DNA from 3 places in the Megasphaera sp. SW808 genome. Region 3 is predicted to be linked to each of the others. Evidence: riboswitches for the same ligand, from Rfam matches in the RefSeq annotation. Region 3 holds a riboswitch; each other region holds the start of a gene.

Evidence for each region. Region 3 has a riboswitch for S-adenosylmethionine ahead of E0L13_RS09470 (MetQ/NlpA family ABC transporter substrate-binding protein). Riboswitches for the same ligand answer to the same signal wherever they lie in the genome.
Region 1: it holds a riboswitch for S-adenosylmethionine, as region 3 does, so the genes downstream of both, E0L13_RS06980 (MetQ/NlpA family ABC transporter substrate-binding protein) here and E0L13_RS09470 (MetQ/NlpA family ABC transporter substrate-binding protein) in region 3, are expected to answer to the same signal.
Region 2: it holds a riboswitch for S-adenosylmethionine, as region 3 does, so the genes downstream of both, E0L13_RS08745 (methionine ABC transporter ATP-binding protein) here and E0L13_RS09470 (MetQ/NlpA family ABC transporter substrate-binding protein) in region 3, are expected to answer to the same signal.

Annotation. Positions count from the first base shown of each region.
Region 1 covers NZ_SJOT01000015.1:14,295-23,928, reverse strand. The annotation lists gene E0L13_RS06995 (ABC-F family ATP-binding cassette domain-containing protein) at 1-60, opposite strand, end outside; gene E0L13_RS06990 (hypothetical protein) at 216-1,754, shown strand; gene E0L13_RS06985 (C-GCAxxG-C-C family protein) at 1,806-2,228, opposite strand; SAM riboswitch class I at 2,395-2,490, shown strand; gene E0L13_RS06980 (MetQ/NlpA family ABC transporter substrate-binding protein) at 2,594-3,427, shown strand; gene metF (methylenetetrahydrofolate reductase [NAD(P)H]) at 3,577-4,440, shown strand; gene speC (ornithine decarboxylase) at 4,501-6,660, opposite strand; gene E0L13_RS06965 (acetylornithine/succinylornithine family transaminase) at 6,824-7,990, opposite strand; gene argB (acetylglutamate kinase) at 8,032-8,907, opposite strand; gene E0L13_RS06955 (arginine biosynthesis protein ArgJ) at 9,034-9,634, opposite strand, start outside.
Region 2 covers NZ_SJOT01000022.1:35,429-45,062, reverse strand. The annotation lists gene E0L13_RS08775 (DEAD/DEAH box helicase) at 1-441, opposite strand, end outside; gene E0L13_RS08770 (UvrD-helicase domain-containing protein) at 608-2,761, shown strand; gene E0L13_RS08760 (aminoglycoside adenylyltransferase) at 2,915-3,406, shown strand; gene E0L13_RS08755 (hypothetical protein) at 3,545-3,766, shown strand; gene E0L13_RS08750 (methionine ABC transporter permease) at 3,861-4,514, opposite strand; gene E0L13_RS08745 (methionine ABC transporter ATP-binding protein) at 4,495-5,538, opposite strand; SAM riboswitch class I at 5,634-5,731, opposite strand; gene E0L13_RS08740 (HAMP domain-containing sensor histidine kinase) at 6,138-7,646, shown strand; gene E0L13_RS08735 (response regulator transcription factor) at 7,624-8,313, shown strand; gene E0L13_RS08730 (EamA family transporter) at 8,336-8,752, shown strand; gene E0L13_RS08725 (NAD-dependent epimerase/dehydratase family protein) at 8,939-9,634, shown strand, end outside.
Region 3 covers NZ_SJOT01000026.1:13,469-23,102, forward strand. The annotation lists gene E0L13_RS09460 (hypothetical protein) at 1-171, shown strand, start outside; gene rbr (rubrerythrin) at 316-852, shown strand; SAM riboswitch class I at 1,001-1,099, shown strand; gene E0L13_RS09470 (MetQ/NlpA family ABC transporter substrate-binding protein) at 1,230-2,048, shown strand; gene E0L13_RS09475 (flavodoxin family protein) at 2,186-2,719, shown strand; gene E0L13_RS09480 (GNAT family N-acetyltransferase) at 2,735-3,211, shown strand; gene E0L13_RS09485 (SoxR reducing system RseC family protein) at 3,299-3,766, opposite strand; gene trxA (thioredoxin) at 3,913-4,224, shown strand; gene E0L13_RS09495 (TIGR03905 family TSCPD domain-containing protein) at 4,238-4,492, shown strand; gene E0L13_RS09500 (cupin domain-containing protein) at 4,561-4,896, opposite strand; gene E0L13_RS09505 (lactate utilization protein) at 4,918-5,562, opposite strand; gene E0L13_RS09510 (PhzF family phenazine biosynthesis protein) at 5,763-6,536, opposite strand; gene E0L13_RS09515 (PLP-dependent aminotransferase family protein) at 6,633-8,012, opposite strand; gene E0L13_RS09520 (PaaI family thioesterase) at 8,035-8,442, opposite strand; gene E0L13_RS09525 (DUF3793 family protein) at 8,623-9,180, shown strand; gene E0L13_RS09530 (flavodoxin) at 9,194-9,607, shown strand.

The DNA.
Region 1 (9,634 bases), on a different contig from region 3:
CTGAAACACCGTATGGACGCCGAATGATTTCGATAATTTCTGTACTTTTATACTTCCCATGGTTATCCTCTCATCTATGCTGCATCATGATATAATTTGCTAAGTATACATTATAGCATATCTGCTGCCGCCGCGACAGCTTCCGGCCGTTGTCATATCCCGGCGAATATGCTACAGTAAAGGCAAAGACACCTTTTGAAAGCGGGGGATAGATTATGATGTACAAACACGTTATGCGCCGCGCTGCGGCGGCCTGCCTGTTCGTAGTGAGCGGGCTGTTTCTGAGCGGCTGCGCCGACCTGCACGCCGACATGACCTTTAAGGACGACGGCTCCATCGTCCTGCGCAAGGACTTATCCTTTCAGATTCCCATGCAGGCCGACATGGCCGCTTCCCTGAATCAATGGAAGCAGGAAGACCGGCAGAACGGCTTCACCGTCGAAGATACGGCAAACGGCTACCGGTCCAGCAAAACCTACGCCGGCATACAGGATATTGCCGATACAGGCGGCGAATTCTGGACGCCCGACCCGGAATACGGTGAAATCCGGCTGCACAAGGGCCTCTTGTATGACTATTATTCCATCCATACGCGGATCAAGGGACAGGAAAACGCCGCCCTGCCACAGGCCCATTACGAAGACAATATTCCCAATTTCTTCCAGGTACCATCCAGCGTCGACGTCTGGAGTTATTTGGAATACCGCAAGCAGGCTGAACGGGAAGCGGCCCAGCTCAACGAAATCCATAACCAGGCCGTCGCCGCCGCCGTCAACTCGGCGTCTCTCGACTTTACGATGCACCTGCCCATGGCCGTCGACGCCACAAACGCCGACCAGGTCCTCGACGACGGCAAGACCCTCGTCTGGGATTTGAAGCCGGCCTTTATCAACACCCAGGGCGCCTCGGCAGGCCAGGATATTCACATGCAGGCCCAGTTCCGCATTTTCCATCAGACGACGGCCATCCTGCTAGGCGTCGTCTGCGCGGCCCTCGTCATCGCGGCGATTGTCTGCGCCGTCCTCGTCAAGCGCAAGCAGCCGACGGGACAATCCAAGCCCTATCTCATCGGCCTGGCCGTCTCCATCGTCTGCCTCGTCGGCTTAGGCGGCCTCGTCCAATCGGCTACGGCAACGCAGGTCACCTTCTCCGACAGCGACCGCATCATCAGCAAAGCGTTGCCAGAAGGCTCAGCCTATCAAACGCTTCCGTCCCCCAACAGCCTGGACACCGCCAAGGCAATGGCAAAAGACCATACTCTCCATGGTGAAGTCGTGGCTGTTTCCGAAGAAGATGACGACGGCTACCTAGCATTGTTCCAGACGACAGCCGGCCCTTGTTTCGTCATTGCCGACAAAGCCAGTGATTCCATTGCCGTTGTGCCATTCAAACAGTCGCTCATCCATTTCCGCACACAGTACACCCAGTTCTCGAACGGTAAAAAGAGCTATTACCCCCTTACCTTTATCATGGCCCGGCAGAATGACACGAAAGATAGCCCTGACGTAAAACTAGGCATCTGGCAAAACGACATGCATCAAATTCCCACATACGTTCTCATTGAACCCGATGAAAACGATGTCATCCACGTTGACGGCAATCCGTCTTCAGCCTGGAACACCCTTACGCCATCGCATTATCAAGTGCCAATGAAAGATGAAATAAATATCCGCATGGCCAAGATTTTTGCCAACCACATCGACAGCCTGAGCAAGGACGTCCGGGCCCGCGACGTCATCCTGCCGAATAAATAAACCCGCAAAAAAAGACCTCGTACGACGCCGTACGAGGTCTTTTCCATGTCTTTATTTTTTAAGCAATCCCTTTTCTTCTATAAAGGCCGCCAGGAGCTCCGCCGTACCGACCATGAGCTCCGGACAGGATACGGGGCCGCCGTTGGCCGGGCTCTTGAGGACGCGGCAGCACGACGCGTGGAACTTACCCATCCACAGCTGATAAAATTCCTTTACGGGAGCGTAGATTTCCGCCTTGGTCTTTTCTTCCGGCGTATTGCGGCCTACGAGAAGGCCCAGGATATGGCAGGCGCCGTTCAGGGCGCCGCAGAGACAGCCCGAGCCGCCGACACCGCCGCCCATGACCGATACCATGCGGAACACGTCGTCCGACAGGTTGAGGCCGTAATATTCATTGCAGGCCTTTAATACCGTTTCGGAACAGTTATTGCCGCCTTGCTGGTATTTTTTTACTACGTCTTGAATCGATTCCATTTCGTATTACCTCCTAATGCAATATCTCGTCCTTTGATTATATCACATTTTTGCCGTTCTGCCCTTTACTTTCGTTCTCGTCATATCAGGCCGGCAGACTATGCAAATATAGCAATTTGACAAATCTGAGATTCATGATACACTATGTTCAAGACAATTTTACATCCTTTTATCCAGAGCGGCGGAGGGACTGGCCCAATGAAGCCCGGCAACCGATAACGACGGTGCTAATTCCTGCGGATTGATTTCCGAGAGATAAAGACCCTGCGACGATACCTCTTTCTCTTGGGAAAGGGGCTTTTTTCATGGGATAAAAGGCTAAACGGTCTTACGCCATATCATTTTATATTTAGGAGGAATCATTTATGAAGCATTTCAAAAAACTTACCGTCCTGGCCGCTGCGGCTCTCTGCGCGCTGGCCGTATTGGCCGCCGGCTGCGGCAGCGACGCCCCGGCAGGCGGCAAAGAGTCGACGCAGAATAAGGTCCTGACCGTCGGCGCGACGCCCGTTCCCCACGCGGAAATCTTAAACGAAATCAAGCCCCTCTTAGCCAAGGACGGCATCGATTTGAAGATCATCGAATTTACAGATTACGTCAAGCCGAATCTGGCCCTGAACGACAAGGAGCTAGACGCCAACTTCTTCCAGCACGGCCCCTACATGGAAACGTTCAATAAAGAACACGGCACGCAGCTCAAGGCCATCTGCAAGGTCCACATCGAACCGATGGGCATTTACTCCCATAAAGTCGCCAAACTGGACGAATTGGCAAACGGCGCGAAGGTCGCCATCCCCAACGACCCGACAAACGGCGGCCGGGCCTTGCTCATCCTGCAGAAGGCCGGCCTGATTTCCCTGAAGGATAACGGCAGTATCACCTCTACGGTGCAGGACATCGTGAAAAACGACAAAAACCTCCAGTTCGTCGAATTGGAAGCCGCCCAGATTCCCCGCTCCATTGACGACGTAGACATCGCCGTCATCAACACGAACTTCGCCATGGAAGCCGGCCTCAATCCGCTGAAGGACGCGATTTTCCTCGAAGATAAAGACTCGCCGTACGCTAACATCTTAGCCATCCACGAAGGCGACGAAAACCGCCCGGAAATCCAGGCTCTCGTCAAAGCCCTCCAGTCTCCGGAAGTGAAGAAATTCATCGAAGACAAATACCAGGGAGCTATTCTGCCCAGCTTCTAATACAACACACATATATATTCATGCAAAAGGGCCTCGTTCCAGGCCCTTTTGTTATACATACGGCCATACTTCATGGTATAATATAAACAAAAACACGCGGCTGTACTCGTGCTTATCCCCTGTCAGCTATGCAGCAAGGAGCAATATATATGCGCACAAATGAATTATTTGCAAAAAAAACAGTCTTTTCCTTTGAAGTCTTCCCGCCCAAGCCGGATACGCCCATCGAGACGATTTACGCCGCTTTAGACGAGCTGAGCCAGCTTCATCCCGATTTCATCAGCGTCACCTGCGGCGCCAGCGGAAGCGGCAGCGGCGGCAACCGCACCGTCGAAGTGGCCTCGGCTATCAAGCACACCTACGGCTGTGAAACGGCGGCTCATATGCCCTGCATTTACCTGACTGAAGACGACGCCCTGCGTACCCTGGACGCGCTGAAAAAGGCGGGCATCGAAAATATCCTGGCCCTGCGGGGCGACGAAACACCGGGCCGCGAACGGGCCCATGTCTTCGAACATGCCAGCGACCTCGTAGCCTTCATCAAGCAGAACGCCCCGGAATTCAACGTCATCGGCGCCTGCTATCCCGAAGGCCATACGGAAGCCCAGACCATGGCCGCCGACATCCGCAACTTAAAGACGAAGGTCGACGCCGGCGCCAGCGAGCTCATTTCCCAGCTTTTCTTCGACAACGCCACCTTCTACCGCTTCCTCGAACGGTGCGAAATCGCCGGCATCAGCGTCCCCATCGAAGCGGGCATCATGCCTGTCACCAATAAGAAGCAAATCGAACGGATGGTGTCCCTGTGCGGCGCGACCTTGCCGGTCAAGTTCCAGCGGGCCATCGCCAAATACGGCGACAATGCCGAAGCCATGCGGGATATCGGCATCGCCTACGCCATCGACCAGATCGCCGACCTTTTGGCTAACGGTGTCGACGGCATCCACGTCTACACGATGAACAACCCCTATATCGCCAAGAAGATTACAGAAGCCGTAAAAAATCTATTATAAGAAATCCAAAAAAGCCCTGTACAGCATCGCTGCACAGGGCTTTTAGTTTACCATATCGTTTTATTCTTTCAGCACGTAGCCGTAGGCGTGGACGCGGCCGTCGTCTTCGTGTTCCAGGTACACGCCCTGGATTTCCGAGGCAAAGCCGGGAAGCTCGTTGAGCCCTTCTTCGAGGGCCTTGAAATACTGGACGGCCGTCGGCGACCACCGTTCGCCCGGCACGACGCAGAGGACGCCCGGCGGATAGGGCAGGGCCCCTTCAAGGGCGATCCGGCCTTCCAGCTCGTCGAGAGGCACGAGCTCGCCTTGTCCGCGAATAAAGGCGTGCTGCGCTTCCTGCGGCGTCATGACGTATTCGGGGAAATAGTCGCGGCGGAACAGCTTCTTCTGCAAATCCTTTACATTTCTCGCCTTGTAGAAATCGTGCATTTCCTGGCAGAGCTGCTGGATCGTGTAGCCGGCGTAGCGTGCCGGATGGGAGTTGTACACGCCCAGGAGGACTTCCTGCATGGGCACGTTGTTGTCGACAAACCGTTCGAATCGGACGAGCTGCGACGTCAGGAAGCGGAGCTTATTCCAGTTTTCCGCCGGCGTCAGCAGGAACAGGATGGAATTCAGGTCGCACTTTTCCGGAATGACGCCGTTGCCCCGCAGGTACGTCGCCAGGATATTAGCGTGGATGCCGAAGTCTTCATACTCGCCCGTCTCGGCGTCGATGCCCGGCGTCGTGAGCAGGAGCTTGCACGGGTCGACGCGGTACTGGTCCGGGCCGTAGCCTTCAAAGGCATGCCATTTCGCGCCCGGCTCAAAGGTGAAGTAAGCGATGTCGTCGGCCATCTGCTCCGTGTCGCCGTCCTGCCAGGGCTTTCCGTGCACCGTCGGCGCGATGAACGGCTTGATATAGTGGCAGCGCTGGAGGATGCTCTTGCGGGCGTCAATGCCCAGCTTCACGCAGTCGCGCCACATCTTCCGGCCAGCATCGCCCGAATGGATTTTGGCGTTGACGGCGATAGTGGCGAACATGGGATAAAAGGGGCTCGTCGAGGCATTGGCCATGAAAGCGTTGTTAAAGGTCTTATGGTTGCAGTAGCGCTTTTGGTCGTGGATGTGATTGTCCTTTTTATGAATCTGCGAGGCCTGGGAAAAGCCGGCCTGCTGCTTGTGAACCGACTGGGTCACCATGATGCCCGGGTCGTCGCCGTGCAGATCCAGCAGCAGGGGCGAGCTGTCCCGCAGCATGGGGATAAACTGCTCGTAGCCGACCCAGGCCGAGTCGAACAGGATATAATCGCAAAGATGGCCTATCTTGTCGACGACGTAGCGGGCGTTGTACAGCGTGCCGTCGTAAGTGCCGAGCTGAATGACGGCCAGGCGGAAAGGCCGGGGCTGCTTCGCCTTTTCCGGATCCCGTTCAGCAGCCAGCTCGCGCAGGTAGGCTTCGTCGAAGCAATGGGCGTCGATGCCGCCGATAAAGCCGTAGGGATTGCGGGCCGTTTCCAAATATACCGGCGTCGCCCCGGCCTGGATGAGGGCGCCGATGGCTACGGATTTATGGTTGTTCCGGTCGTACAGCACCAGGTCGCCCGGCGTCAGCAAGGCGTTCGTCACGACCTTATTGGACGACGACGAGCCGTTGAGGACGAAATAGGTCTTATCGGCGTGGAACACCTCGGCAGCAAAATCCTGGGCTTCCAGGGCCGGCCCTTCATGGATGAGCAAATCGCCCAGCGTAACGTCGGCGTTGCATATATCGGATTGGAAAATATGGGGACCGTAGAAATCATAGAGATAGCGTCCTGCCGGATGCTTCTTGAAAAATTCGCCGTCCTGATGGCCAGGGCAGTCGAAAGGATTGTTTTTTTCGCTCACGTACTCTACGAGGTCGGCGAAAAAGGGCGGCAGGACAAACTGCTCGTAGTTGCTGGCCAGCCGCTCTGCCGTAGAAATGCAGCGGCTCTTGTTGACCATTTCCTCCGTAATGACGGCGTCGACCTTGCCGATATATTTTTCCGGAAGCCGTTCGCCGCCAGGCATGATAATCATGATGGGAATGCCGAAGCCCGTCGCATCGATCTTGTCGATGTAGGCGAAGTCCTGGTCGGACAACACGGCGACGGCTACGTCGGTAAAGTCCGTCTGTTCGACAGGTACGATTTCCCTGTCGCTGTCTACGAAGTAGTATTGTACGTCAAAGCTGTACGCTATCTTTAAATGTTTCATATCTAGTCTCCTTATCCTCTTCCTTTACTTTTTATAGTTTTTATGGGGCATACTTCATTTTAAAACAATAGGGCCGTCCCTGACAAGACTTGCCGGAAAATTAACCGCTTACAGGTAATACAAAAAGCGAGCCCTGCAGGACTCGCCTTTTTCAGCATAGGTATTATTCTGCGTCAATGACGTCTTTCACGATGGCAACGGCTTTTTTCAAGACATCCCAGGGAATGTTGAGGGGCGGCAGGAGGCGCAGCAGGCCGTTGGCCGTCAGGACCAGGACGCCCTTGTCCACGCATTCCTTTACGACGGTTCCCAAGTCCTTCTTGAGCTTCACGCCGATCATCAGGCCCATGCCCGACACGAATTCGACGTTTTGGCAGCCTTCCAGCTCGGCCTTGATATACGCGCCCTTTTCCCGTACTTCGGCCATCAATGTGTCGTCCAGCCGTTCGATGATGGAGATAGCCCCGGCGGCGCAGATCGGGTTGCCGCCGAAGGTCGAGCCGTGGGTATGATCCGTCAGCGTATATTGGCAGGAATCGGCGAACATCGTCGCCGCAAAGGGCAATCCGCCGCCGATAGCCTTGGCCGTCGTGACGATATCGGGATGAATGCCGTAATTCATGTAGGCGTACAGCGCGCCTGTACGGCCGTTGCCGGTTTGTACTTCGTCGATGATGACCAGGATATCCTTTTCATGGGCATAGTCGACGACGGCGCGGACAAAGGCCGGGTCGAGAGGATGGACGCCGCCTTCACCCTGTACCAGTTCCATCATGACAGCGCAGACGTTATTCTCTTCAGCCAGGGCCTTGACCGATTCGAAGTTATCCGCTTCGGCGTAGACGAAGCCGTCCAGGAAGGGGCCGAAATCCTGATGGAGCTCATCTTGGCCGCAGGCCGTCAGCGTGGCCATCGTCCGGCCGTGGAAGCTGTTTTTCAGCGTGATGATCGTATAGCGTCCGTCGCCGTATTTGTCGTGAGAATATTTGCGGGCCGCCTTGATGGCGCATTCGTTCGATTCTGCGCCGGAGTTGGAAAAGAAGACCTTTTTCATACCCGTCTTTTCGCAGAGCATTTTTGCCAGGATGACCTGGGGTTCCGTGTAAAATACGTTGGAAATATGGCTCAGCTTGTTGAGCTGGGCCATCACGGCGTCTTTCCAGGCGTCGTCGCAGACGCCGAAGACGTTGACGGCGATGCCGGCGCTGAGGTCGATATACTCCTTGCCGTTGACGTCGTACAGGACGGAGCCCTTGCCGTGATCCAGCACGGCGTCCATCCGGTTGTATACGTTTACGATATATTCTTTATCTGCAGCTTTAAAATCCATAGCCAATTCGCACATCTCCTTTTTTTTCATGCAATAGCCGTTCAGCGGCCTTCGGAATACTTGTTGACAAACATCGTGCCCAGGCCTTCTTCTGTCAGCAGCTCGATCAGGATAGCGTGGGGAACCATGCCGTTGACGATAAAGACCTTCTTGACGCCGGCCTGAATGGCGTCGATGCAGCACTGCACCTTGGGAATCATGCCGCCGGCGATGACGCCTTCTTTTTTCAGCTGGTCCGCCTGGGCCAGGGTGAGGTCCGTAATCAGCGACGACGGGTCGTCCTTATCGCGCAGGACGCCGTCGATGTTCGTCATGGACACCATGCATTCGGCGTTAAGGGCGCCGGCAATTTCAGCCGCCGCCGTATCGGCGTTGATGTTGTAGGCCTGCCCATTTTTATCCGTACCGATCGTGGCGATGACGGGAATGTAGCCCTTATCCAGATTATCCTGAATGATTTCAACGTCCAGCGACGTAATCTTGCCGACGAAGCCCAGGTCGTCGCTCTGCTTGCGGACGCGGATCATCCGGTCGTCGAGGCCGCACAGGCCGATGGCGTTGCCGCCCATCGAGCCGATGAGGCTGACTAAATCCTTATTGACCTGGCCGGCCAGTACCATCTGGACGATTTTCATCGTTTCGGCGTCGGTAACCCGCAGGCCGTCGATGAACTTCGATTCGATGCCGACGCGGTCCAATACTTCCTTGATGTGCGGGCCGCCGCCATGCACCAGGACGACCTTGATGCCGATGAGGTTGAGCAGGACGATGTCGCCCATTACAGCCCGTTTCAGGCTTTCGTTGACCATCGCGTTGCCGCCGTATTTGACGACGACGATTTTGCCGCTGTATTTTTTAATATACGGCAGGGCGTTCATCAAAATCTGCGCCTTCTGGGCGTTCGTTACCGATTGGATATCGTGCATTGCTATGTCTTTATACTCTGTCATTTACCTTTCCCCCAGTACAAAAATGTAACGTGGTACAAGAAACTGCGTTCCCGCAATTTCATTGTACCACGCAGTCCTTTCAGATTCTGCTGCTCAGCTGCAGGCCTGTAAGGCCGGCTGGAATCCCAGCTGCAGCATAGTGCGCTTCATGGCCTGGGCCAGCGACGCGCCTCCGACCGGCTCGGACGCCATGCCGTTGGCCAGGGCAATAATCGTATACCCTTCCGTATTGATCGCGCCCGTACAGGCTGCCAGGGCGTCCCGCAGCTGCTGCGGCGTCGCTGCGGCATCCGTCGTGAGGATGCACAGTCCCGGCTTCGCCTCGGTGCCGTCGGCGGCCATGCCGTTCATATGAACGGAGCCGCTTCCCAGCGACACGGCGCTGTCCGTCATATCGCCTAAGTTGTCGATGACCGCGCCGACCTGAGCGCCGTGAGACGGCGAAAGCGACGCGCCTAAGGTTTCCAGGCTGTCGATGAGGCGGGACGGGCGGAAATGCTGGCCTTTTACGCCGCTGGCGACGAAGGCCACGTCCTGGGCGCCTATCGCCAAGTACTGCGACGCCGCGCTGCATACTTCCTGCTGGATTTCCTGTCCCCGCAGGCCTTCGGGAAGGGCCGCCCCGTTGTGCAGCAGCAGGGCCTTTCCCGCGCTCTGCCATACGCCCTGAGCGCTGGAGACGACGATGGAGCAG
Region 2 (9,634 bases), on a different contig from region 3:
ATGGCTCAGGCTGATGGTGCCGCGCTTCATGTGGTCGATGAGGCGGCCCGGCGTGGCGACGACGATCTGCGGCGATTTGCGCAGGCGGCGCAGCTGTCGTTCCATATCTTGTCCGCCGTAAATCGGCAGGGCCTGGATGTGGGTGAATTGGGCCAGGTGGTTGAGCTCTTCGGCGACCTGCATGGCCAGCTCGCGCGTCGGCGACAGGACGACGGCCTGTATTTCCTTCGACGGCTCGGACGCTAATATTTTTTCTAATACGGGAATGCCGTAGGCTGCCGTTTTGCCCGTGCCGGTCTGTGCCTGGCCGATCATATCGCAGCCCGACATGGCGACGGGGATGGCGTTTGCCTGAATCGGCGTCGGTTCTTCAAAGCCCATTTCGTTTAAGGCGTTGAGAATGACGTCGCTAATTTGTAAGGTTTGAAATTTTTCTAACATGTATGCCTCCTTTTGTATAACTTATTTATTATATCATTAGATAGATTAAAAGAATAGAGGGGGGCTGCGTTTTTGCGGCAGGAGAAATGGCTGGATTTCGTATTGAGCGGCGGCGGAATTCCTGTTATAATGAAAGAAACGAATGTTCGCAGAAAGGGAGGATACGATGATGGATTTGCTGCAGGGGCTGAACGACGCCCAGCGTCAGGCCGTGACGACGACGGAGGGCTGCGTGCGGGTCATCGCCGGCGCCGGCTCGGGCAAGACGCGGGCCTTGTCGCACCGGTTTGCCTTTTTAGTCAACGAGCTGGGCATCTTGCCGGGCCACATCCTCTGCGTCACCTTTACCAACAAGTCGGCGGCGGAAATGCGCCGGCGCATCCACAACCTGACAGGCGACAACGACACGGGCTACGTCAATACGTTCCATGGATTCTGCGTATCGGTCCTGCAGGAAGACAGCCACGCCGTCCAGTATCCCAAGAATTTTCTCGTCCTCGATAATGCCGATATCGACGCCATGCTCCAGATGATTTACGAAGAACGGGGGCTGACGCTGCGCAATATGACCTTTTCCGCCGCCCGGGATATGATAGAAATGCGCAAGCTCGTCCAGGAACCGGAATATTACGCCGACATGATTACGATGTCTCTGGAGCGGCTGAAAAAGAAGTACGACGAAGCCTCGTCGGCTGCGGACATCATCTTCTACGGCTATTTGTATCAGGAAAAGAAATGCTTCGGCCTCGATTACAACGACCTCATCAAGTTTTCCCTGTATATTTTCAAGGAGCACGACGACATCCGGCTGAAATGGCAGCGGCGGCTGGAATACATCATGATCGACGAATTTCAGGATATCGACCTGCTCCAATACGAGCTCATGAGCGTGTTGTGGGGCTATCACAAGAATTTATTCATCGTCGGCGACCCGGACCAGACGATTTATACGTGGCGCGGCGCCAACGTGAAGTATCTCCTCGAATTCGACAAGGCCTTCCCGGGAACGAAGACCATTCTGATGATGGATAATTACCGCTCGACGCCTCAGATTTTGGCGGCAGCCAACTCTCTCATCGACAACAACATGTGCCGTATGGCCAAGTCGCTCCGGCCGACCTTGCCTGACGGCGACGCCGTAGTCTGTCATTTTGCCGAAAGCCCTCAGGATGAAGGGCAGTGGATGGCCGGGCGCATGAAGGCCTTGCGCGAACGCGGCGTGCCTTACAAAGACATGGCCGTCCTGTATCGGGCCCATTACGTGACGCGGACTGTGGAGGAAGCGCTGCTGAAGGAACACATACCCTACGTCATATACAGCGGCGTCCAGTTTTTCAACCGCAAGGAAATCAAGGACGCCCTCAGCTATTTGCGCATCATCGCCTATAAAGACGACTTGTCCTTCCGGCGGATCGCCAACGTGCCGAAGCGCAATCTGGGCAAGCGGCGCATGGCCTTTCTGCAGGAATACGCCGACGCCCGCGGCTGTTCTCTTTATGAAGCCTTGGTCGAAACGATGGATGACGGCCTGTTTAAGGGGACGAAGGCCCGCCAGTTCGTAGATCTCATCGAGTCCTTTGCCGCTGAATACGAGGGCCGGCCCGTGTCGGAGGTCCTGTCGGCAATCCTTGATACCAGCGGCTACGAGAAAGCCCTTCGCACCGAAGGCAGCCAGGAGCGGCTGGACAACCTGGCCGAGCTCAAGCAGGCCGTGTACGAGTATGAAACGACGTGCGGTGAGGAAGTCACGTTGGAGCATTATTTATCCCACGTGGCCTTGCTTACCAACGCCGACGCCGCGCCGGATGACGATAAGGTCAAGCTCATGACGGTTCACGCTGCCAAGGGGCTGGAATTTCCCTACGTGTTCCTGTGCGGCCTGAACGAAGGCATTTTCCCGTCGCGGAAGGTGCGGACGATGCAGGCTATGGAGGAAGAGCGGCGGCTGGCCTTCGTAGCCCTGACGCGGGCTGAAAAGGGATTGTATTTGTCCGAAGCGGACGGGCAGCACTTCGACGGTGCAGTCCGCTATCCGTCGCGGTTTATTCTGGATATGGGCCCGGAAGTGCTGGCCTATGACAATCCGCCGCCGGACAGCCTCGTCCGGGCGACTCGGGACTACATCGAGTACAGCGGAAAATACTGGCCCGACCGGGAAGGCGAAAGGCCCTTTGCTTCGGGCCAGCGGGTACGGCACGCCGTCTTCGGCGAGGGGACTGTCATCGACGCCGATATAGACCGGCAAGCCTACGTCGTGCAGTTCGATGCCATGGATACGGCGCGGATGATTTCGTTCCGCGTGAAGCTGGAAGCCCTGTAACTCAGGGAAAGGGTTGTTGCAGAAGAAAGAAGGAATACGCCTATGAACCCGGAAAAAATCTATCCCCGTACGGGAGATAGGGAGACTGTCTACTTAAAGCATGTCGTAACGAATCTCAACATATAAATTGGAATTTATGGAGGTAATTTTATTATGAGTAATAAAGACATAGCAACAAAAGAAGATTTAATGAAAGTAATAGATATATTTGACACAATTGGAATTGCATATTGGTTGGACGGTGGATGGGGTGTAGATGTTTTAGCAGGTAGACAAACAAGAATTCATAGAGATATAGATATAAATTTTGATGCCCAATATACGGAAGAGTTATTAGAGGTGCTTTTAAATCTGGGCTATACGATTAGTACGGACTGGAGTCCTGTTAGGATAGAATTATATAGTGATGAGCGTGGTTACTTAGACATTCATCCCTTTGTTTTAAATGAGGATGGGACTTCAAAACAAGCGAATTTGGAGGGAGGTTGGTATGAATTTGAAAAAGACTACTTTGGTTTCGCTTTTTTTGAAGGGAAAACAATTCCCTGTACATCCTTAAAAGGGCAAAAAGTTTTCCATTCAGGGTATGAATTACGAGATAAAGATATGCATGATATCTCCATTCTTGAAAGTTTATCAAAATAGCATGGAGGCAACTTCTTAAGATATATTTTATTTTTCTTAATGCCAATCATATGCGGATTCCTGTATTTACCTATCCCTTGCCTGTGATCTGGTTGGTTAGTATTGTTGCTCTATACATACGGCATGGCGAATATTTCTATGACGGGAATGAAAAAGCTGCTGGGAAAGGTAGGTGATGCGCTTTCCAGCAGCTTTTTGACGGATATGTTGTTTTTTTTACGTCGTGATTATCTTTGCGAGCGGCCTGGGAAATTAGGCTCCCAATACGTCGACGGCCTCAGCGGCCATGGGTTCGCCGCGGGTCAGGAAGGGTTCCCGGCTGCCGTCCAGCTCCTTGTTCAGACTGCGAATCCCGGATGAATGGCCGGTGCGTCGCCTATGTCACATTCGGCGCTGCATAAAGATAACCCAGACCATGGCAGGTTCTGCTGCGGTCTGGGTTTGTCATATCTGCTTATTTTTTATTTTTCTTGCGCGAGGCGAAGTCGCCGCAGGCCTGGATGAGGTTGACGCCTACGATGAGGATGATAATCGTCGCCAGCATGACGTCGGCGCGGAAGCGCTGGTAGCCGTAGCGGATGGCGATGTCGCCGAGGCCGCCGCCGCCGATTGCGCCGGCCATGGCCGAGGCGCCGATGAGGTTGACGACGAGGACCGTAATGTTGTTGATGATCGTCGGCAGGGCTTCGGGAATGAGGACCTTGCGGATGATCTGGAAGGGCGTGGCGCCCATGGATTCCGCGGCTTCGACGAGGCCGAAGTCGACGTCGCGGATAGACGTTTCAACGAGGCGGCTCAAAAAGGGAATGGCCACGATGGTCAGGGGCACGCAGGCCGCCGTCGTGCCGATGGACGTGCCGGCGATGATGCGGGTCAGAGGAATGATGGCGACCATGAGGATGATAAAGGGAATCGAGCGGATGATGTTGACGATGGTGCCCAGTATCTGATTGATAAAGCGGTTTTCCAGAATATGGCCCCGGCTGGTCGTGACCAGCGTAATGCCGAGGGGAATACCGATGATAGCGGCGATGACCGTGGAAACGGCGACCATGAAGACCGTTTCCTGAATGCCTTGGAGCATTAAATTAATGATTTCTTGGGACATATCCTAAAACCTCGCTTCCAATAGGTAATTCTTTGATATATTCAAATGCTTTTGCCTGTTGTTCCATAGAACCCATGATGACGACGATGAGATAGCCGAAAGGTTCGTCCTGAATGTAGTCGATATTGCCGTAGAGCACGCTGACGTAGGTGTGGAAGCGTTGTACGACCGATGCGACGACGGGTTCGTTCGTAGCCGCTCCCTTGAAGCGCAGGCGGACGAGCATATCGTAGCCCGGCGCAGGCTGATCCGTAATGCCCATCTTGGCGATGCCTGCGGGCAGTTCCATGTTGATGACCGATTTGACGAAGTCCTTCATCGTCTGGGACTGGGGATTGGTAAAGACGTCGACGACGCGGCCTGCTTCCTTGATGACGCCGCCCTCAATGACGGCAACGCGGTTGCAGATTTCCTTGATGACTGCCATTTCGTGGGTGATGATGACAATGGTAATGCCCAGGCGCTGGTTAATGTCCTTGAGCAGCTCGAGGATGGATTTCGTCGTCTGCGGATCCAGGGCCGACGTGGCTTCGTCGCACAGGAGGATGTTCGGGTCGCTGGCCAGAGCCCGGGCGATGCCGACGCGCTGCTTCTGGCCGCCCGACAGCTGGGCCGGGTAGTTGAACTGCCGGTCCGTCAGTCCGACTAATTCCAAAAGGTCGGCGACTTTTTTCTGGATGGCTTCCTTCGATGCGCCGATGAGCTCCAGGGGGAAGGCGATGTTGTCGAAGACCGTCCGCGACGAGAGCAGGTTGAAATGCTGAAATATCATGCCGATATGCTTGCGTTCCGCCCGCAGCTGGGCGTCGGTCATGTTCGTCAGGTTCTTTTCGTCGATGATGACGTTGCCGCTCGTCGGCCGTTCGAGCATGTTGATGCAGCGGACGAGGGTCGATTTGCCGGCGCCGCTCTTGCCGATAATGCCGAAGATTTCGCCGTCTTCAATGGTCAGGTTGACGCCTTTGAGGGCGTGGACCTGGGCCTTGCCGTCGTAGGTTTTGGTAATGTTTTCCAGTTTTATCACAATATCAACTCCTTGATTCAGTACGAGTTCAACCCGGTGGCAGTACAACTAAAAAAGCCGTCAAACAGATGACGGCTCGGTATTTCGTGTATGTCGCTTCATCTGCCGGAATACTCCGTTGGAATTGGCACCTTCCCTGACGGGGGTTGCCGCAGCGTCATGGGGCCAGTCCCTCAGCTGCTCTGGATGAACTTGTATATTTGGTTGTTGCTTAACATATTATCACTAAGGAACGGGTGTTGTCAAATGCAAGAGGTATCTCGCCGTGTAAAATAATAAGAAAACAAAAGAAATAGGCGCGGCCTGTGGCCTGGGATTTTCGTAAAATTGCAGAATATACACAGGAAAATCGGAATATTTTTCTAAAAATATAGTTGCATTTTAAATGTATTAAGCCCATCAATCGGATGCCTGCTGCAGAAAAGACAAGGGCACGGAGGTTTTATGAAGAATTTTTCCTTCGTTTAATTTTTGTTTATCTTTTCCGCATACACTGCATAGTAATGAATATATTTGCGAACGCATCAAGATATCTGCGGCGGCGTGGTATAATAAAAGACAAGGCGCGTCATGCGGCAGGAAAGCGGGGAGAAGGACAGATGAACCTGAGAGATATACCTATTGGAAAACGATTGCTGTTGTCTAACTTTGTCATGATAGCCATTCCCGTGGCCTTTACTCTCGTCGTCAGCATCGCTATTTTTTTAGGCCTCCACTTCGGCAACATCAACAGGGCGGCGGCCATTTCCTTTCTCTGGCCGGAGAGCAATGGCCCGACCTTATCGGTGCAGTTTGAGCTGAGCCGCCTCTGTGTCCGCGCCGACTGGTATACCGGAGGCATGGGCCGGCTCATGCAGACGAGCGACCACTTGGAGGATCAGGGCCTTACCGTAGCGATTTCCCAGCAAGGACGAATCCTGTATGCGACGGAGTATACTGATCCCTGGGCGACGATCGGCGAGGCGTACCGGCGCAGCCCGGGCAGCGGCGCGGCCCTCAACTGGTCGGACGAAGGCATCGCCTTCCATTATACGTCGCCTGAGACGGGCGTAGCCGTAGCCGTCATCGGGCCGGTACAACTGCGCAAGCACGGCGGCATTTGGGACCTCAGCTCGAAGAATATCGTGAAGGTCGCCTTTGTCGTCTTAGCCGTATTAGCGGTCCTCGTGACGATTGCCGTAGGGCTTTTCTTAGCGCGCCTGCTGGCCCGGCAAATCGTCCGGCCCGTAGAGGAGATGCGGAACATCGCCGAAGACATCAGCCGGGGCAATCTGGACCACCCCGTCGTCGCCGACGGAAACGACGAAATCAGCCAGACCTGCCGGGCCTTTGAGACGATGCGCCGGGAACTGAAGGCATCGCGGGAAATGAGAGATGCCTACGACAGAAACCGCAAGGAGCTCATCGCCGGCATTTCCCACGACCTGGCGACGCCCCTGACCCGCATCGAAGGCTACGCCAGCGGCCTGCGCGACGGCATTGCCAATACGCCGGAAAAGCGCAGCCATTACCTGACCATGATTATCGACACGTCGAAGATGATGACCCGCCTGGTGCGGACGCTGTTCCTCTTTTCCAAGTTTGACCTGGGACAGGTAGAATTCTGCTGGGAAAACGTAGACCTGTGCGGCTATTTGGAAGACTACACGGGCGAGCAGGCCGAGCATTTCCGCAGACAGGGTCTGGACATTTCCTATACGGCGTCTGTGGATACGGCAGTCGTATCTATGGACCGGACCCATTTCCAGCGGGTCGTGGAAAATATCATTGGCAACAGCGTGAAATATAAAGACGGTGATGAAGGCCATTTGGACATATCACTAGACGCTGCCGGAGACAGCGCCGTGCGGCTGACCTTTGCCGACGACGGCCGGGGCGTAGGCGCAGACGACCTGCCCAAGCTGTTCGACTCGTTTTACCGGACCGACAAGGCCCGCAGCGACGTGGCTAAGGGAAGCGGCCTGGGACTGGCCGTAGCCAAGCAGATCATCGATGAAATGAAGGGGAAGATTTGGGCCGAGCAGACCCAGCCCAAGGGACTGACCATTTGTATCGAATTGCCTATACGGAAGGAAGGAACTGACGATGAAATACATATTGATCATTGAAGACGATAAAGGCATTGCCGAATTGGAAAAGGACTATCTGGAAGCCAACGGCTTTGCCGTGTCCATCGAGACCGACGGCATCAAGGGGCAGGAGCAGGCCCTGCGGCAGCCCTTCGATTTGATTTTGCTGGACATCATGCTGCCCGGCCAAGACGGCTTTCAGATTTGCCGCCATATCCGGGAGTACAAGAATATCCCCGTCCTCCTCGTGTCGGCCAAGCAGGAAGACATCGACAAGATACGGGGACTGGGGCTGGGCGCAGACGATTACATCGTCAAGCCCTTCAGCCCCAACGAACTCGTCGCCCGCGTCAAGGCCCATCTGGCCCGCTACGACAGGCTGACGGTCCGGGAGACGTCGAAAAGCGTCCTGCAGTACGGCGACCTGGAAATCGACGAGTCGGCGCGGCGGGTTTTCATCGCCGGAAAAGAAGTGTCCCTGGCTAATAAGGAATTCGAGCTCCTCTTATTTATGGCGAAAAATCCCGACATGGTATTCAGCAAGGAGACGCTCTTTGACCGCGTCTGGGGCGCAGAATCCCTGGGCGAAACGGCGACTGTATCGGTCCACGTGAACCGCATCCGCGACAAGATAGAAAAGGATTCGGCTAAGCCGAAGTATATCGAAACGGTGTGGGGCGCAGGCTATCGGTTCCGCTCGCGATGATAGGCCGAAAGGGAGATGAAGGATGATGTGGGCGCTGTTAGCTCTGGGATCGGCCGTATTTGCAGCCTTGACGACTATCCTGGCAAAAATCGGCATCGAAGGCGTGAATTCCCATGTGGCCACGGCTATTCGGACGGCCGTGGCTTTAGTCATGGCCTTCGGCATGGTCTCCTTGACGGGACACTGGGACGGTTTCGGCGGCATCAGCCGGAAGGGCTGGCTCTTTCTCATCCTGTCGGGCCTGGCGACGGGGGCGTCGTGGCTTTGCTACTACAAGGCCCTGCAGCTGGGCGACGTGTCCAAGGTCGTGCCCATCGACAAGCTGAGCGTCGTCATTACCCTGCTCCTGGCCTTCCTCCTGTTTCATGAAACGGCGACACTAAAGGTCGTCGCCGGCGCGGCCTTCATCACCATAGGGACGCTGCTCATGGTACTATAACTGCATATGGCATATGTGAGAACTGTCGTGCTTCGGCGCGGCAGTTTTTTGCGTTTATGTTCCGGGAAATTTCTTTACCCTCTGTTTATGCTTTCGTAGTCCTTCGTTCAAATTTTGTTTAATTTCTCCTCCTATACTTGGGACAAATGATAAAGACCTGAATTATTAGGAGAAAGAGGGAGCATTATGAAAGTACTCGTCACCGGCGGAGCCGGCTTTATTGGTTCGCATCTCGTACGCAAGCTGCTGTCTATGGGGCACGACGTCCTCGTCGTCGACGACCTGCGCGGCGGCCTGCGGACGAACGTGCCCGAAGGAGCCGGCTTCGTCTGCCTGGATATCAACAGCCCGATGCTGCTCGACGTCATGGACCGAGGGCGGTTTCAAGCTGTCGTCCATCTGGCGGCCCAGACCCGCGTCGACGTGTCCATCAAGGACCCCTACGGCGACACGAGGGACAATATCATGGGCACGGTCAACGTATTGGAATGCGCCCGCAAGACCGGCGTGCAGCGCGTCGTCTTCGCCTCGTCGGCAGCCGTATACGGCGACCCGCCGGAAACAGACCTGCCTTTGTCGGAAGACTATCGGCTGTCGCCCTTATCCTTTTACGGCCTGAGCAAGGCGACCATCGAGTCGTACCTGCGCCTGTATCACAAGTGGTATGGACTGGATTACGTCATCCTGCGCTTTGCCAACGTCTACGGCGAACGGGCCGAGGTCAGCGGCGAAGGCGGCGTCGTCAACGTATTCGCTAAACGGGCGGCCTGCGACCTGGACATTACGGTCTACGGCGACGGCAGCCAGTCGCGGGATTACATCTACGTCGGCGATATTGCCAACGGCATCGTCTGCGCCTTGACGACGGAGCAGGCCGACGAA
Region 3 (9,634 bases):
ATAAAAAAGGAAGCCGAAAGCAGACTTTCCTCTAAGGCCGAAGACGCCGAACAGGCCGTTTCCGAGCCGAAGCGTTCCGCCTCCCGCGAAAGCAGCAAGGACACGGAATCGAAACGCACTGCCGATGCCAAAGAACCGCGGCGATCTGAGTCGGACACAGTGAAAGAATAATTTTTCCATTTTTATTAAAAAATAATTATTATCCATTGATTTTATTTTGTAAATAGAGTATAATGTACTCAGAGGTCAGGAAAGAGACCTGACAAGAGGCAGCGCAGGCTGCGAGTTTACGTATGAAATCATGGAGGTATCGATATGGAATTAAAAGGAAGCAAAACTGAAAAAAACTTAATGGCAGCATTTGCCGGCGAATCCCAGGCAAGAAATAAATACACCTATTATGCAAGCGTAGCAAAAAAAGCCGGCTACGAACAGATCAAAGCCTTCTTTGAAGAAACGGCCAACAACGAAAAGGAACACGCTAAAATCTGGTTCAAACTGCTCAACGACGGCATGCCGAACGACATCGACGCGCTGAAAGACGCAGCCGCCGGCGAACATTACGAATGGACGGAAATGTACCCGACCTTCGCCAAAGAAGCCAGAGAAGAAGGCTTCGAACACATCGCCTACCTGTTTGAAAAAGTAGCGGAAATCGAAAAACACCATGAAGAACGCTACCTGGCCCTCCTGGCCAACATCGAAAACGGCACGGTCTTCAAGAAACCGGCGACGAAAACATGGGTATGCCGCAACTGCGGATTCATCGTCGAAGGCGAAGAAGCTCCGGAAGTATGCCCGGTCTGCGCTCATCCGCAAGCTTTCTTTGAATTGAAAAACGATAACTACTAAACCACCATATATAACGAGACACCATCACACATCCGAAAGCGGAGGCAGGAATCCTGCCTCCGTCTTTTGTCGTCAGAAAATTTTTGCCGCCAAAATATTGACATTCGGCACAAGAGATGGTATGATTCTTATCAACAATCATATATTGATTTCATCAAGAGCAGCCGAGGGAATGGCCCTATGACGCTGCGGCAACCCCCAAATGGGATAGGTGCCAAGTCCAGCGGATACATCCGACAGATGAACACATACGTAACCAAAGCCGTCATCTGTCGACGGCTTTTCTTTTTACCCGTATCGTCGCCGGCCCATCCTATGGCAGGCCGTCCTGCCTCTTGCCATGTGATTGATTCAGTATCAGAAAGGATGAACAACCCATGAACTCTTCTATCAAAAAACTCCTTGCTGCGGCCCTCATCGCCGCGACCTGCGTATTTGCCGCCGGCTGCGGCAGCTCCGACAGCGGCTCAGCCGACAAAAAGGAAATCGCCATCGGCGTAACGGCCGGCCCCCATGCGGAAGTCATGGAACAAGTAGCTAAAGAAGCAGAAAAACAAGGCCTGACCATCAAGGTCGTCGAATTCAACGATTTTGTACAGCCCAACAAAGCCTTGGCCGAAGGCGATTTGGATATGAACTCCATGCAGCATCAGCCCTACCTCGACAACGTCGTCAAAAACCAGGGCATGAAGCTGACCTCTATCGGCAAGACCATTATCCTGCCCATGGCCGTATATTCCCACAAATATAAAAACATCAGCGAAGTCGCCGACGGCGCTAAGGTTACCATTCCGAACGACCCGACCAACGGCGGCCGCGCCCTCCTGCTCCTGCAGCAAGTCGGCCTCATCACCCTTAAAAACGGCACCTCCGTCGACGCCTCCGTACCGGATGTCGTAAACAATCCGAAGCACCTCGAATTCATCGAGCTCGACGCCGCCCAGATTCCCCGTTCCCTCGACGATACGGACTTGGCCTGCGTCAACACGAACTACGCCATCCCGGCCGGCTTAAACCCGCAGAAGGATTCCCTCCTCGTAGAAGACAAGGATTCGCCGTACGCTAACGTCATGGTCGTCCGCGAAGATGAAGCCAATAACGAAACGTATAAAAAAGTCCTGGCTATCTACCAGTCTGAACCGATTAAAAAATTCATCAACGAACACTTCCAAGGCACGATTCTCCCGGCATTCTAAGAGAAACGGACATCGAGCCACCACGGCATAGCCCCTCGCGGCTATGCCGTTTTTAGTTATACGCTTATACGCTGCAGGAAATAATATAGTATAATGAAATAGTAAAAGGAAACTACGCGTTAAGGAGATGACAGCTGATGAAACACATCGTAATCCTATCGGGCAGCCCCAGAAAAAACGGAAACACGAACCTCTTGTGCCGCCAATTTCAGCAAGGAGCCGAAGAGGCGGGCCACAGCGTACGCTTTATCCCCCTGGCGGAAAAACGCATCGGCTTCTGCCGGGCCTGTGACGCCTGCATGCGCAGCGGCGGAGCCTGCATCCAGAAGGACGACATGGAAAATATCCTCTGCGCCTTCCAGCAGGCTGACGTCGTCGTACTGGCGACACCCGTCTATTTTTACGGCGTCAGCGCCCAGATGAAGGCCTGTATCGACCGTACCTATCCCATTTGGCAGCACCTCGGCCGCAAGGAAGTATACTACATCGTCTCCGCCGGCTTAGGCGAAGACATCATCGCCCGCTCCCTCGGCGACCTGGACGGATTTGTCGAGCACTTCGAGCAGTATGAAATCAAAGGCCGCCTGTACGCGTCCAACGTCATGGAAGCCGGAGCCGTCCGCACCCTGCCGGTCATGGAAGCAGCCTACCAGGCCGGCCTTCACGTATAGAGCAGGAGGATACTGATGGAATCATTACGATACAGAAAAGCCCGGACCGAGGATATGGAAGCCGTCATGGCCCTGCAGACCGCCGTCTTTCACGGCGAGCAGCTTATCCCCCGGGACGCCGTTGAAGCCTTTCTAGCCATGGAGCCCCAGTGCTGGGTCGCCGAGCTGGACGGCGTCATCGTCGGCACGGCTGCCGCCTGGCATGAAGGCGGACAGCTTCACTGGGGCCGGTTCCTCGTGACAAACGCCCTGCGGGGCAGGCACATCGGTACGAAATTAGCGGCCTTTACCTTTGCAGAACTTTTCGCCCAGGGAATCGATTCTATTTTTATGGAAGCCCGCGACACGACTGTCGCCATCGTCGGCAAGATGGGCGGAACCGTCGCAGGAGAGCCCGTCCCCTTCTACAAAGGCACGGTCACGCCCGTATGGATCACGAGAGCAGCCTTTGCCCGATGCAGCCAGGAAATGCAAAATGGATGCTCCTCGTAATATACAAGAAAGCATCCACAAGCTGCGGTTTCAGCCGCAAGCCATGAACCGGCCCTCCGAATGCCGGTCCCACGCCTGGCAGTCCTATTATGAATTATTTTGCTGTGATTTTCCCGGCCAATCGTCCATTTCAATAGTTTGCTCTACGATGATTTCCGTAATTTCCGCCATCGTGTTGGCTTCGCGGACTTTTTTCTCGTAGCGCTTGAGCAGCACGGCGCCGACGACGCCGCCGAAAATCATGCCGGCGAAGGCCGACAGCTCCTTGGCCCAGCCGAGGGTTTCGCCGTTTACGTAGCCGAAAGCGCCCCAGATGAGGACCATCAGGAGGGGCATGCCGAAGCACATCGCCCCGCCGACGCCCATCTTCCCGTCGGGAATATTAAATCGTACATACTGCCCTTTGATCGCTCCAACAGGGTTCTTCGCGTCGATCAGGGCGTTATTTTTGCAAATCATGCCGCTGCACGGCGTATACAAATTGTTGCGGTTCGTCCGCAGCTTGACCATGCCGTTGTCAAATACGGTGTCGACAACTCCCGTTCCAGTTCTCATACGTATCTCCTTATCTGAATATCAAGTGTAACTGCCCTTATTATATCTTACTTTTACCGGCCTGAACAGATATATATTTGTCAAATCCATCCTTTTTTGGTATACTATAGATGTCTTTGAAAAATCTATCCCAAGGAGTGATATATATGGCAGTAACTACGATTACAGCAGCGAATTTTCAGCAGGAAATCCTCTCGGCCCAGGGCGTCGTCCTCGTCGATTTCTGGGCCGCCTGGTGCGGGCCGTGCCAAATGCTTTCGCCCGTCGTCGATGAAATCGCCGAAGAACAGCCCCAAGTCAAGGTCGGCAAGGTAAACGTAGACGAACAGCGGGAACTGGCGTCGCAGTTTCAAATCGAACTCATCCCGACCCTCGTCGCCTTTAAGGACGGCGCGGAAATAGGCCGCCTCGTCGGCGTCCATCCCAAGGAAAGCATCCTGGCATTAGTGAAGAAATAAGGAGGCCTCGGTCATGTACAGCTATACCCCTGTGGGAGTATGCTCCCAGCAAATCTTTTTTGATCTGGACGGCGGCGTCGTCAAAAACGTCCGCTTTATCGGCGGCTGTCCCGGCAACTTGCAGGGCATCAGCCGCCTCGTCGAAGGCATGGACGCAGCCGAGGTAATCCAGCGCCTCGAAGGCATTCAGTGCGGCGGCAAGCCCACGTCCTGTCCCGACCAGTTCGCCAAAGCCCTGAAGCAGGCTCTGGAGACGGAACAAAACTGATTCCTCTTATAACAAACGCAAAGACGGTACCGCAAGTTCCAGCAGTACCGTCTTTTTATATGGTGTTCTTATTTCAGGAAATCTTCACGGATCGGCGTGAAAATATCAAAGACAACGAGAGGCACGTCTTCCGTATTGACGACGCTGTGTTCTGAATTTGACGGAAACCAGGCTACGCCGCCGGCTTCCAAGTGCTGCACCTGGCCGTCTGTAATGACATCGCAGGCTCCCGACTCTACGTACAGCAGCTGTTCGTGTGGATGGCTGTGGGCCGGCATCGTCGTCTTCGGATGCACTTCGTTGCGCACGAGCATGACGTTCTTGCCTGTAAAAATCTTGCGGTCCATAAGATCCAGATGAATCGTCGGAATATCCTTCCAGTTGTCAAATAATTTCATTTCCATAGTGCAATTCCCCCTATACGATTAATATCCTAAATTTTCGCCGACCAGGATAACCTTGATGCGGCCGGCAGGGCGGCAGACGCGCGTGCGCAGCAGCTGGGCGCAGACGCTGTTCGTCGTCGCGCAGTGGGCGCACATACCCGTCTTATAGCACGGCGTATCCGAGCCGGCAAAGCGGTTGATGTTAATAGGCGCCGCCGTCGAGCGGGCTCTGGCCATAGCCGACTCGACAGTCGGACAGACCTTGTTCATGCCGACGACGACAAGGACCTGCTTCGGCCCGTAGGACAAGGCGGCGACGCGGTTACCGTTGCCGTCGATGTTGATGAGCTGGCCGTCCTCTACGGCAGCGTTCGTCCCCATGAGAAAGGTGTCGCACAGCAACGCCTTGCGCATGAGTTCCACCCGGTCTTCCGGCGTCTTAGCCGTATCCCTGTCGATAACGGCGTAATGCTCCAGCACGTAAGGCCGCAATCCGATGTCGTCAATGGACGCCGAGCCGCCCCACGATACGACGTGGTCTGCCGGAATATAGGACAAGGCCGTCTTCAGAGCTTCTTCCTTCGTCGGACAATACACGGCCTCGAAGCCCCTGGCGGCAAAGCGCTTAGCTACGGCCGGCCCTTTCTTGTCATACATGACGTGCATCATATCCGTTCTATCCATGTCTATCCCTCCTGACATTTCCTATTTCGCTCCATCTTATGCACTGCTTTCATCATAGCATATAAAAAAATCATATACAATATACAGTTTTCTTACATACAGTAAAAATCTTAAAATATGGAATATGCTGTAAAAAAACACCGCTGCAATTGAAAACATATATGTTTTCAATTGCAGCGGTGTTTCTATATATCACAGTGTTACACATTCAGCTCCGCGATGGAATACAGGCAGGCGTATCCTGCCAAGGTCACGCGGTCGCCGTCAAGTCTGCAGTACAGCTCGCCGCCTCGTTTCGACGCCTGGTAGGCTTTGAGCTGGTCTTTTCCCAGCGCCTTAGCCCAGATAGGTACGATATGACAGTGGCCGGAACCGCAGACCGGATCCTCAGGAACGTTGAGCTTCGGCGCGAAGCTGCGGCTCACGCAGTCGTAGTCCGTCCCCTGAGCCGTAATATGCAGCAGCAGTCCGTCTAAGGATTTCATCGTCTCCATGTCAGGCTTCGCCTGCCGCACGTCGTCTTCCGCCGGCATGACGCAGACCAAGTCCCGGCCCATATACGCCGCCGCAGGCCGCGCGCCGATGACCGCTGCCATAGTATCCGTTACGGGCACTTCCTTCATGTCGTAAGCCGGAAAGTCCATAGACAGCAACTCGCCGTCCCGCGAGACGACCAATTCGCCGCTCATCGTCTGAAAGCGGAATACCTGTTCTTGCGGCACTATGAAATGAGCCAGCACGTAGGCCGTCGCCAGCGTAGCATGGCCGCACAGGTCGATTTCGCCGCCCGGCGTAAACCAGCGCAGACGATAGGCATCGCCTTCCTTGACCGTAAAGGCCGTTTCGGACAGGTTGTTTTCCATGGCAATGCGCTGCATGAGTTCGTCCGATATCCACGAATCCATGACGCAGACTGCCGCCGGATTTCCTTTAAACACCTCTTTCGTAAAGGCGTCGACAACATAGCATTTCATCACATAGCCCTCCTTTGCATCGATTGTACTATCTTTACAGATTCATCATAGCATAGGAGAATTTTCCATACAATGAGAAAATTGTATGGCATACAATTATGGGTGCCAATCATCCAATATGGATTTCAGCCGCCTCAGCCCCTCGGCCAGTTCGTCGTCGTCAGCGGGAGCAGTCACAGCCAGGCGCAGGCCGTGCTGCCGGCTCGCGAGACCGACGGCAAAGTGGGCGTCGCCATATACGGCTACGCCCCGCCGTCTCGCCTCGGCTTCCGCCTGCGTCCCCGTCAGCCCTTCCGGCAGGACCAGCCAGCGGCTCAGGCATTCCGAACTGCCTAAGAGCGTATATCCCTTCAGGATTTCCTCGGCAATGGCGTTTCTCCGGGCCGCCCCTTCCCGCCGGGCCGCAATCAGCGTCTCCGCCGCGCCGGACACGAGAAGACGGGCCGTCAGCTCCGCCAGCAGTTCCGACTGCGATAGGTGCAGGCTCTGCACGATGTCCTGCAGCGCACCGGCATAAGCCGGAGGGCAGAGGATATAGGCCATGCGCAGCGTCGGCAGCAACACCTTCGACAGGCTGAGGATAAAAAAGGTTCTCTCCGGAGCCAGGGACTGAATCGTCGGCAGCGGGTCTGCGGCCATGAGCCGGGCTACGCCGTCTTCGATGATGAACAGCCCTTCGTCTTCGGCGGCCTGGGCTATCGTACGGCGGCCCTGTTCGCTCATGACGTGGGCCGTCGGATTTTGAAAATCCGGCACGATGTACAGCCCCTTGATTTGATGATTCTGCACGGCATAGCGAATGCCGTCGGCGCTCATTTCTCCCTGCTCCTGCGCGACGGGAACCAGCCGCACGCCCAGCAGCCTGGCGGCCTGCTTGAGGCCGGAATACACGAGTGGGTCTACGCCCAGCCGGTCGCCGGGCCGGCACAGGGCCAGCAGGGAGGCAACAATGGCGTTTTGCCCGCCGTTCGTCGCCACGGCTCCTTCTTTTCCCACTGCGCCGGCGCGGCGCAGCAAGTCCAAGGCAGCCAGTCTGCGCCACGCCGCCCTGCCGCTGCCGTATTGAAAGAACGCTGGGGCCTTCTCCTCCACCAGCATAGCCTGCAGCGACGCGACGACGCCGTCGACGGCGATCGTCTCCGGCATCATCGAGGCCAGCTCAATCAAGGGCTCCGTCCCGTCGGGGGCGAGGGACAAATTCGTCATGGCGTCGTAGGCCACAAAGGTTCCGCTGCCGATCACGCTGGTCAGCAGGCCCTTATCCGAACAGATGCGGAAGGCCTGCGACACAGTGCTGACGTTGATATCCAAAAAATCGGCCAGCTCCCGCTGCGGCGGCAGCTTCGTCCCTGGCAACAGCGCGCCGGAGCGGATGTCGTCTTCCAGACGCCGCGCCAGCGATTGGTACAGGGGCCGTTCCTTATTCCATGCCGGCTTCCAGGACATGGGATAGGTTTCAAAGGAATTGACAGGCATAAGCGCCTCCTTTCTGACGCGCTTATTTCGCCAGCATCATCTTCGCCGAGCTCTCGGCAGCGACAGAGCCGTCTTCATGGACGACGCGCCCTTCGGCCGTGACCAGCCGGCCCCGGCGCGACGTAATCCATCCTTCTACCTTGACCGTTTCGCCAATGCGTACGGCACTGCGGAAGCGGATTTCCAGCTTTGCCGTATAAGCAGGCCTGCCGGCCTTGCGGAATACGCAGTCTCCCATGACCTCGTCCAGCAAGGTGCTCGTCAGCCCGCCGTGCATGCGGTCGCCGTAGCTTTCGTGCTCTTTCTTCGGCGTAAAATAGGCAGTCCACACGCCGTCGATCTCTTTCATATCTAATTTTAACCCGATGGGATTCTCTTTTCCGCAGCCGAAGCACCAGCTCGTGTCGACGGCCGTCGTTTCTTGTGTCATTCGAATTCCTCCTTCCAGCGCAGGCGCTGCGCTTTACTTTATTATATACTCTCGCAGCGCAGATAGCTATCAGTCATCATCGACATTATTTAATATTGAAAAATTATATCATTTATATATTGACATTTACTTTCATTATTGGTATGATATAGCCATCAAACGACGAAACGGAGGATGCACATGAATATAGATGCTGTATTAGTCAATCACTGTTCGCCTACCTTAGCGGGATTAAAGATGGGCTCGCTTCTCTGCCTCCCCCGCTTGGAATCCCAAACAGATTACGAAAAATTAATTGATAAATACAATCATATGTATAACCAAAAAGGTCTTCACTTCCGCATATTGTACGCCTGTCCCAAACGCACCCTGTTATATGTATACAGACCGGCAATGGTCGCGTCCTACGTGCAGGATCAGGCCGTCATGGCCTTTTTAACGCAGTACGGCTACGCCGCCGGCGATGTCCTGGAGCACATGCTGGACCACCTGGCCGACCGGTTCCGCGAAGGCGGTTGTTTTCCCCATGAGTCCGGGATTTTTCTCGGATATCCCTTAGAAGATGTATGCGGCTTCATTACCCACAAGGGGAACCACGCCAAAATCTGCGGCGACTGGAAGGTCTACGGCGATGCCGACAAAGCGTCCCGTATATTCCGAATGTTCAGCTGCTGCCGGGAAGACTACATAAACAGATTTGCCGTTGGGACAACGTTAGAATCACTCATCGTAGCATAAGGAGGAATTTATAATGGTAGAAATCGTATATTGGAGCGGCACTGGCAACACAGAAGCCATGGCGCAGGAAATCGAAGCAGCCGTCAAAGCTGCCGGCGCCGATGTAGAATCGGTTCGTTTCGAAGATACAAGTGTAGATGCCGTTGCATCGAAGGACGTTATTTTGCTGGGCTGCCCGGCTATGGGCGCGGAAGTGCTGGAAGAAACGATCGTCGAGCCGTTCTTCGCAGAGCTTCTGCCAAAATTAAAGGGTAAAAAAGTAGGCCTGTTCGGCTCTTACGGCTGGGGCACGGGCGAATGGATGGACGTGTGGAAGCAGCGCACGGAAGACGCCGGCGCTGTCGTCATCGGCACGGCCATCGTCAATGAAACGCCGGACAACGCCGAAGAATGCGCCGCGCTGGGCCAGGCCGCCGCGCAGGCATAACCATCTCTTTTCAAGTTCATTCATACC